Regions from separate parts of the Ectopseudomonas mendocina genome, predicted to be linked through region 1. Evidence: predicted binding sites of a transcription regulator. Region 1 holds the regulator's gene; each other region holds the start of a gene.
The links. Region 1 encodes sigma-54, which starts transcription at its own class of promoters, with help from an activator protein. Its sites were predicted from a motif close to ANTGGCATNNANNTTGCTNT; they were not measured.
Positions count from the first base shown of each region.

Region 2: the regulator sigma-54 is predicted to act here: its motif matches at 1,828-1,847, upstream of glnK (P-II family nitrogen regulator).
Region 3: the regulator sigma-54 is predicted to act here: its motif matches at 2,051-2,070, upstream of C7A17_RS20380 (flagellar basal body rod protein FlgF).

Region 1 covers NZ_CP027657.1:1,242,878-1,246,152, forward strand. Annotated here, with positions in the region: gene lptA (lipopolysaccharide transport periplasmic protein LptA) at 1-389, shown strand, start outside; gene lptB (LPS export ABC transporter ATP-binding protein) at 389-1,114, shown strand; gene C7A17_RS05830 (RNA polymerase factor sigma-54) at 1,251-2,747, shown strand; gene hpf (ribosome hibernation-promoting factor, HPF/YfiA family) at 2,841-3,149, shown strand; gene ptsN (PTS IIA-like nitrogen regulatory protein PtsN) at 3,162-3,275, shown strand, end outside.
Region 2 covers NZ_CP027657.1:1,884,475-1,887,749, forward strand. Annotated here, with positions in the region: gene C7A17_RS08715 (ammonium transporter) at 1-1,248, opposite strand, end outside; gene glnK (P-II family nitrogen regulator) at 1,293-1,631, opposite strand; gene C7A17_RS08725 (accessory factor UbiK family protein) at 2,040-2,297, shown strand; gene C7A17_RS08730 (YifB family Mg chelatase-like AAA ATPase) at 2,388-3,275, shown strand, end outside.
Region 3 covers NZ_CP027657.1:4,409,668-4,412,942, reverse strand. Annotated here, with positions in the region: gene flgH (flagellar basal body L-ring protein FlgH) at 1-392, opposite strand, end outside; gene flgG (flagellar basal-body rod protein FlgG) at 431-1,216, opposite strand; gene C7A17_RS20380 (flagellar basal body rod protein FlgF) at 1,263-2,003, opposite strand; gene flgE (flagellar hook protein FlgE) at 2,216-3,275, opposite strand, start outside.

The sequences.
Region 1 (3,275 bases):
ATCGCGGCGACGTGATCATCACTCAGGGCACCCTGAAGATCACCGGCGATACCGTGACCATCACCCAGACCAACAGTGGTGACATCGACGTCTTCACCTCGGTGGGCAATCTCGCCTACTACGAGCAGAAGCCCGCCGTGGACAAGGACATCGTCAAGGCCTATGGCCGCACCATCCAGTATTTCGCCAGCAATGAGCGCATCGTACTGATCGACCAGGCCAAGGTGATCCAGGAAGGCAATACCTTCGAAGGCGAGAAGATCGTCTACGACACCCGCCGCCAGATCGTCAACGCTGGCCGCGCCACTGGCACCAATGTCGGCACGCCGCGCCCGCGCATCGACATGGTCATCCAACCGAAGAACAAACCCGCGGATCAGCAGCAGTAATGGCCATACTCAAAGCCCAACACCTGGCTAAAAGCTACAAAAGCCGCCAGGTCGTGCGCGACGTCAGCCTGAGCATCGAAAGCGGCCAGATCGTCGGCCTGCTCGGCCCCAACGGCGCCGGCAAGACCACATGCTTCTACATGATCGTCGGCCTGGTGCGCGCCGATCAGGGCCGCGTACTGATCGACGACCTCGATGTCAGCCATCAACCGATGCACGGCCGCGCTCGTGCTGGTATCGGTTATCTACCCCAGGAAGCCTCGATCTTCCGCAAGCTCTCGGTGGCCGACAACATCATGGCCATTCTCGAGACACGCAAGGATCTTGATCGCGCCGGCCGTCAGACGGAGCTGGAAAGCCTGCTGCAGGAATTCCACATCCACCACATCGCCGACAGCCTTGGCATGAGCCTGTCCGGCGGTGAACGCCGCCGCGTGGAAATCGCCCGCGCCCTGGCGACCAACCCCAAGTTCATCCTGCTCGACGAACCCTTCGCCGGCGTCGACCCGATCTCCGTGGGCGACATCAAGCAGATAATCCACCACCTCAAGACCAAGGGTATCGGCATCCTGATCACCGATCACAATGTGCGCGAAACCCTGGATATCTGCGAAACGGCTTACATCGTCAACGACGGTCAGCTGATCGCCGAAGGCGATGCCGAGACCATCCTCGCCAACCAGACGGTGAAAGAGGTTTACCTGGGGCACGAGTTCCGCCTGTAGGCCTGCGGATATTTCACTACAGAAATATGGCACCCCCTAGGCAAAATCGAGAACATCAGGCATATAATTTGCTTCCTGGCGGCGCTTCGGCGCCCTGATGTGGAAGGCGTAACTCGCCGGTAAATTAAGGTCTGCAATGAAACCATCGCTAGTCCTCAAGATGGGCCAGCAGCTGACGATGACCCCGCAGCTGCAACAGGCTATCCGCCTCCTCCAACTGTCCACCCTGGATCTGCAGCAGGAAATCCAGGAGGCGCTGGAGTCCAACCCCATGCTCGAGCGCCAGGAAGACGGCGACGATTTCGACAACAGCGACCCGATGGCCGATGGCGCCGAAAGCGCCACTCCCAGCCCTCAGAGCAAAGAAGAGAGCTATCAGGAAACCACTCCAACGGTAGATAACCTGGAGGAAGGCGAATGGGGCGAGCGCATTCCCAATGAGTTGCCGGTCGATACGGCCTGGGAAGACGTCTACCAGACCAGCGCCAGCAGCCTGCCGAGCAATGACGACGATGAGTGGGATTTCACCACCCGCACCTCCAGCGGTGAAAGCCTGCAGAGCCACCTGCTCTGGCAACTCAACCTGGCGCCCATGTCGGACAAGGATCGGCTGATCGCTGCCACCCTGATCGACTGCATCAACAACGATGGCTATCTGGAGGAAACCCTCGAGGAAGTCACCGAATCATTCGACCCCGAACTGGATATCGAGCTCGATGAAGTGGAAGTGGTGCTGCACCGCATCCAGCAGTTCGAACCAGCGGGCATCGGTGCCCGCGACCTGCGCGAGTGCCTGCTGCTGCAACTGCGCCAGTTGCCTGCCAACACCCCGTGGCTGAACGAAACCCAGCGTGTCGTCAGCGACTACCTGGAAGTGCTCGGCAGCCGTGACTATGCCCAGCTGCTGCGCCGCATGAAGCTCAAGGAAGACGAGCTCAAGCAGGTCATCGACCTGATCCAGCGCCTCAACCCGCGTCCGGGTTCGCAGATCGAATCCAGCGAACCGGAATACGTCGTGCCGGACGTCATCGTGCGCAAGCACAACGACCGCTGGCTGGTTGAGCTGAATCAGGAAGCCATGCCACGCCTGCGCGTCAACCCGCAGTATGCCGGCTTCGTCAAACGCGCCGACTCCAGCGCCGACAACACCTTCATGCGCAACCAGCTGCAGGAAGCACGCTGGTTCATCAAGAGTCTGCAGAGCCGCAACGAAACCCTGATGAAGGTCGCCACGCAGATCGTCGAGCACCAGCGCGGCTTCCTAGACTACGGCGACGAGGCGATGAAACCGCTGGTACTGCATGACATCGCCGAAGCGGTAGGCATGCACGAGTCGACCATTTCACGCGTTACCACGCAGAAATTCATGCATACCCCGCGTGGTATTTACGAGCTGAAATATTTCTTCTCCAGCCACGTCAGCACCTCCGAAGGCGGTGAATGCTCGTCCACCGCGATACGCGCGATCATCAAAAAACTGGTTGCAGCAGAAAACGCGAAAAAGCCGTTGAGCGACAGCAAGATCGCTGGTTTACTGGAGGCACAAGGCATCCAAGTCGCCCGCAGGACGGTTGCCAAATACCGTGAATCCCTCGGTATAGCGCCCTCCAGCGAACGCAAGCGACTGATGTAGGCCAAGGGGGCGACATGCCTCCAAGCCAACGTGTTCCGGTGGCGGATTCTCATGGAATCCGTCTCTTACACAAGGCAACAAGGAGAAAGCGGTATGCAAGTCAACATCAGTGGACATCAGCTGGATGTGACCGACGCCCTGCGTGACTATATCGGCGAGAAACTCGGCCGACTGGAACGTCACTTCGACAAGATCACCAACGTTCAGGTGACCATGGAGGTCGAAAAGCTCAAGCAAAAGATCGAAGCCACCCTGCACATCGCTGGCGGCGAAGTCGTCGCCAACGCCGAGCACTCGGACATGTATGCAGCTATCGACCTGCTGGCCGATAAGCTCGACCGCCAACTCATCAAGCACAAGGAAAAGCAGCTCGACCGCCTGCAAGGCGCCACAGCCCGCTAACATCCATCCTTCATGATCCGACTTGAAAACATCCTGACCCCCGGCCGTTCCCTAGTGAACGCGCCGGGCGGCAGCAAAAAGCGCGTGCTCGAACAGATCGCCAACCTGATCGCGCGCGACCTGTCA
Region 2 (3,275 bases), 640 kb from region 1:
ACGCAGCCCCATGACCACGTCGATGACCTTGAGGATCACGAAGGTGACGATGGTGGTGTAGATCACGGTGAAGGCCACGCCCTTGAACTGAATCCACAGTTGCAGGCCGATGTTATCCACCTCACCGAAGCCACCCAGGGCCGGCGCGGCGAAGATGCCGGTCAGCAGGGCACCGACGATGCCACCCACGCCATGCACGCCGAAGACGTCCAGGGAGTCGTCGTAGCCGAGCTTGCGTTTCAGGCTGGTGGCGCAGACGAAGCAGATCACGCCGGAGGCCAGACCGATGACCAGCGCACCTACCGGGCCGACGGTGCCGGCAGCCGGGGTGATGGCGACCAGACCGGCAACCACGCCGGAGGCGATACCCAGGGCGCTCGGTTTGCCGTGGCTGATCCACTCGGCGAACATCCAGCCCAGAGCGGCGGCGGCGGTGGCGATCTGGGTAACCAGCATGGCCATGCCAGCGGTGCCGTCAGCGGCGGCAGCGGAGCCGGCGTTGAAGCCGAACCAGCCGACCCAGAGCATCGCAGCACCGATCAGGGTGTAACCGAGGTTGTGCGGCGCCATGGCCACGCTCGGGTAACCCTTGCGCTTGCCGAGCATGATGCAAGCCACCAGGCCAGCGATACCGGCATTGATGTGCACCACGGTGCCACCGGCGAAGTCGAGTACGCCCCAGTCCCACATCAGAGCACCATCACCGCCCCAAACCATGTGGGCGATCGGTGCATAGACCAGGGTGAACCAGACGGCCATGAACACCAGCATCGCGGAGAACTTCATGCGCTCAGCGAAGGCCCCGACGATCAGGGCCGGAGTGATGATGGCGAAAGTCATCTGGAAGGTGACGAACACGCTTTCCGGGAACGCCGCCGTCAACGATTCCTTGGTCAGATTACCCAGGAACATGTTGCCCAGGCCGCCCACGAAGGAACTGAAGTTGGTGACGCCAGCTTCCATTCCGGTGGTGTCGAAGGCCAGGCTGTAGCCGTAGGCGAACCACAGGATGCTCATCAGAGCGGTAATGGCGAAGCACTGCATCATCACCGACAGGACGTTCTTGGAACGCACCATGCCAGCGTAGAACAGGGCCAGGCCCGGAATGGTCATGAACAGAACCAGCGCGGTGGCGGTCAGCATCCAAGCTGTGTCACCGGAATTCAGCGTCGCTTCCTCAGCCATGGCTAGGCCGGGGGAAAGCAGAGACAAAAGGGCTCCAAGCCCTGCGATTTTTCGCAGAGTCATGATTTAACTCCTGGGACGATTCTGGGGGTGGGGCGGCGTTGGGCTTAGATCGCGTCGGTATCGGTTTCGCCGGTACGGATGCGAATCGCCTGCTCCAGGTTGACCACGAAAATCTTGCCGTCACCGATCTTGCCGGTGTTGGCAGCCTTGGTGATGGCCTCGATGACGCGATCCAATTGGTCGTCAGCGATGGCCACGTCGATCTTCACCTTGGGCAGGAAGTCGACAACGTATTCAGCACCGCGATACAGCTCGGTGTGACCTTTCTGGCGACCGAAGCCTTTGACTTCGGTAACGGTGATGCCTTGCACGCCGATTTCCGACAGCGACTCGCGGACGTCGTCCAGCTTGAACGGCTTGATGATGGCAGTGACTAGCTTCATGAACTCTCTCCCGTATTAGGTTGACTTGCCCCAGGAATTCTCAGCCCTCGACAAGTCTAAGCGCAGTGTCCGGCTTTTGTAATGCACCGACCGCCCTAGCTGGCGTGGTCGACATCCATCAACCGCTCCTGGCGAAACACTCCCCACGCTTCGCCTGACGCACCGGTACTGCATCGGTGCATGCGTCACCAGGGGCTAAGCAGAAAGCTTGCCAGCTACATCAAAAGCCTGATGTTTCAGGACTTTGCACCGGTGCCGAGGAGGTGACCGGGCATTCATGACAGAAGCAGCGCACAGAATTGGTGCAACGAACCATCCACACGCGCTCGAAAACTGTGCGCCTTGGCGCCAGGTCGCGGTTTTCGCCTGCGTGCTACACTGCCCGCCGTCTGTATCTGGAACCTGCCCATGCTCCCGCCCAAAGCTCTGCTCGACACCCTCAGTAGCCACGCCTCGCGCCTGTTCAGTGGCGACAGCCCACTTCCTCGCGCCGAACTGGAAGCCCAGTTCAAGGCCCTGCTGCAGAGTGGCTTCAGCAAGCTCGATCTGGTCAGCCGGGATGAGTTCGATAGCCAGATGGTGGTTCTGGCCCGCACTCGCGCCCGCCTCGAGGCGCTGGAAGCCAAGGTCGCCGAATTGGAAGCCAAGCTCACCGCGGCAGACTAAGGTTTGTTGTAGGAGCGGCTTCAGCCACGAACAGGCTTCGAAGCTGAAGCCGCTCCTGCAGGCACTGCCCCACCTGATCAAGGAGTGATCATGTCCCTGGCGATAGTCCACAGCCGCGCCCAGGTCGGCGTCGAAGCACCGACCGTCACCGTCGAGGCGCACCTGGCCAACGGCCTGCCATCCCTGACGTTGGTGGGCCTGCCGGAGACGGCGGTCAAGGAAAGCAAGGATCGCGTGCGCAGCGCCATCCTCAATGCCGCTTTCGAGTTTCCCAGCAAACGCATCACATTGAATCTGGCACCGGCTGATCTGCCGAAAGACGGCGGTCGCTTCGACCTCGCCATCGCCTTGGGTATCCTCGCCGCCAGCGGCCAGGTGCCTGCTCAGTCACTGGACGAATACGAGTGCCTCGGCGAACTGGCGCTGTCCGGCGCAGTGCGCCCAGTGCAGGGTGTATTACCAGCCGCCCTGGCAGCACGTGCAGCCGGGCGCACCCTGTTGGTGCCGCAGGCCAATGCCGAAGAGGCCAGCCTGGCCTCGGGCTTGAAGGTGATTGCCATCGAGCATCTGCTGCAGATCGCCGCGCACCTCAACGGCAGTGCCCCACTCGAGCCCTATGCGGCACAAGGTCTGCTCCGGCAGAGCCTGCCCTATCCGGATCTGGCCGAAGTACAGGGGCAACTGGCTGCCAAACGTGCGCTGCTGGTGGCCGCCGCGGGCTCGCACAACCTGTTGCTCAGCGGCCCGCCCGGTACCGGCAAGACGCTGCTGGCCAGCCGCCTGCCCGGCCTGCTGCCACCGCTGGACGAAGACGAGGCACTGCAGGTCGCCGCGATTCACTCGGTGGCCAGTCATACGCCGCTGCAACACTGGCCGCAGCGGCCTTTTCGTACCCCCCACCATAGCGCTTCCGGGCCAGCACTGGTCGGCGGTGGCAGTCGCCCACAGCCTGGTGAAATCACATTGGCCCACAAGGGT
Region 3 (3,275 bases), 2.6 Mb from region 1:
GCATCCAGACTCAGATTGTTGTTGGTCATGCCCAGAGCGCTGAGGCTGCGCAACGGGTTATCCGGGGCGACAGTCATGCCGAACAGGTTGGGCACCCCCAGGGTTCCGCTACTGTCTTTCTTCAGCGCACTGTTGGCGTTCTTGCTGGCCTGGGTACGCTCATTCAGGGTGATGGTGATGATGTCACCCACGCGAAATGCCTTGCGGTCGTCATACAGGCCATTTTCGAAACCGGCCTGATAGATCGAGCCGTTGTTCTGCGCAGCCGGCAACGGCGTACGTGGCAACACCGGCGCGTAATAGGGATCATCCGGCTTGGCTGTTGGCGCCACGCAGCCGCTGCCCAGCAGCAGGCCAGCCAACAGGGGGAAACAGAGCATTTGCCGGTTCATAACCACTACCTCGCGGCGTTCACAACAGTGTCAAAAAATCAGAGATTCTGCGTCACGAAGGACAGCATCTGATCAGCGGTGGAAATCACCTTGGAGTTCATCTCATAAGCGCGCTGGGTGGTGATCATGTTCACCAACTCCTCCACCACGCTGACGTTGGAGTTCTCCAGGGTGTTCTGCAGTGTGGTACCCAGACCGTTGAGGCCCGGGTTGCCGACTTGCGGCGCACCACTGGCGCCGGTTTCCAGGAACAGGTTGTTACCGATGGCTTCGAGACCCGCCGCGTTGACGAAGTCGGCCAATTGAATGTTGCCGATGATCTGCGGCTGCGCATTGCCGGCGGTGGTCACCGAGACGGTGCCGTCTTCCCCAACAGTGAAGGTGCGCACCTCGGCCGGCAGGACGATGGCCGGTTCCAGGGCAAAGCCCTGGGAGGTGACGATCTGCCCGTCGGAATTGAGGTGGAAGCTGCCATCACGGGTATAGGAAACGGTGCCATCAGGCTGCAGGATCTGGAAGAAACCACGGCCGTTGACGGCCAGATCCAGCGGCTGCTCGGTGGTTTGCAGGCTGCCAGCAGTGAAGATCTTCTGCGTCCCGACCACACGCACACCGGTACCGAGCTGCAGGCCGGACGGCAACTGGCTGTCCTGGCTCGACTGGCCACCAGGCTGACGGCGGATCTGGTACAGCAGATCCTCGAACTCAGCACGGTCGCGTTTGAAACCGGTGGTCGCGACGTTGGCCAGGTTGTTGGAAATGGTGGTCAGGTTCATGTCCTGAGCGGACAAACCGGTCTTGCTGACCCACAGTGCCGGAAGCATATCGTTTCTCCTCGGACGCCGGTTTTACGGCGCCGCGTGCTGGTAATTAGCTAATCTGCAAAACCCGCGCCATGGCCGACGAATTGTCTTCGGCGGTGCGCATCATCTTCACCGACAGCTCGAACTGACGGGACAGGGAAAGAATCGCGGTCATCTCCTCGACGGCATTGACGTTGCTTGCCTCGAGAAAGCCAGAGGTAAGCTGAACCGTGGCGTCGGCCTCTACCGGGGGCTGGCCCTTGACACGAATCAGGCCATCGGTGCCCTTCTCCATGCTTTTCGGATCCGGATTGACCAGCTTGATACGGTCCACCTCGGCCAGCACGTTGGGGTTTTCGCCAAGGGCACGAATACTGATGGTGCCGTCCTGGCCGATCTCTACTTTCTGCTCCGGCGGCACAGCAATCGGCCCGGCGTTGCCCATCACCGGCAAACCATTGCCGGTGCGCAGTATTCCCAGAGCATCGATGTTCAGGCTGGCGGTGCGCACGTAGGCCTCGCTGCCATCCGGCGCCTGCACGGCGACCCAGCCCTTGCCGCCCACGGCAACGTCCAGGTCGCGTCCGGTTTCCTGCAGCGAACCGGGACGAAAATCAGTGGCAGGACGTTCGCTCATGGCGAATACGCGAGCGGGATAGGTTTCACCGAACAGCGGCATGGAGCGCGCCTGCTCGAAGTCACGGCGGAAACCCGAGGTGGAAACGTTCGCCAGGTTGTTGGCGTGGGCGCGCAGAGCCAGTGTGTTGTTCTGCGCTCCGGTCATGGAGACATACAGCATCTTGTCCATGGTAATTCTCCGAGTGGGCGACGTGCCCTTGGCTCTTTGCATTGACTACAGCAAGCGTCGTGCCAGACCCGAAAAATAAACTCAAGACATTGATTTTAAAGAGATTAACTGAAGATAGAGAAGTGTTCAGAAAAGCCGGCGGCGAGGTTTTGCCGGCCCTGGAACGGCAAAGCGGCAAGCCAGGCTTGCCGCTTTGCCTCAGCCCGAATTCATCAACGCAGGTTGATGATGGTCTGGGTAATGGCGCTTTCGGTTTCGATGGTCTTGGCGTTGGCCTGGTAGTTGCGCTGAGCCACGATCAGGTTCACCAGTTGATCCGACAACTCGACGTTGGAATCCTCCAGCGCCCCCGCCTGCAAAGCACCCAAGGTGCTGCTGCGCGGCGTGCCAATCACCGGTTCACCGGATTCGAACGACTGCGCCCAGGCCGTCTTGCCTGTCGGAGTCAGCCCCTGGACGTTGGCGAAGTTCGCCAGCAACACCTGCCCTTGAACCTTGGACTGGCCGTTGGTGTAACGGGCGAAGATCACCCCGGTATCATCGATCTCGATACCAGCCAACTGGCCCGTGGTGTAGCCATCCTGGCTAACGGCGTTGACCCCGAAAGATGCCGCGTACTGGGTAGAGCCGCGCATGTCGAAGGTGAAGGCCTCGCTGTCGGCGCCGTTGGGCACCATGGTTCCCGGGTTGACCGGATCCTTCTCGGCTGGCACCCAGTCGGCCGCCGCCAGGCTGAAGATGCCATTAGGTGTGCCGGCAGGAATGGCCGGTGCATCCAGGGCCGGATCCGGCGGAGTGCTGGCCAATGGGGTCAGCGCTGGATTGGCCAGTTGGCCGGCCGCATCGTAGTTGACTGCATAGCTGAACGGCTGAGTGCTGGTCGGGTCACGCGGGTTGACCCCATCGATCAGCACATGCATGACCCAGCCATTGTTGGCCGGCGCCTCGTTCTTGACGAAGTACTGGCTCATCACGTGGGCGTTGCCCTGCGAGTCATAGATGTTGGTCGAGGTGGACCAGTTGAAGGACTTCGAATCGCTCGGATCGAATGTCGGTGCTGCCATGGTGCCGGCATTGGCAGGCCGCACGGCATTGGAGTTCAGGTTGAGGCGCTGGGTAACGCTGGTGGTCGCCTTGGGCTCCTGCTGACCGGCACTGATGCGCAGGTCGGACTGCACCGGCAGGATGTTGCCGCTGTCATCGGCCGTATAGCCCTGCAGGCGATAGCCGAAGTTGTTGACGACATAGCCATCACGATCCGTACCGAAGTAA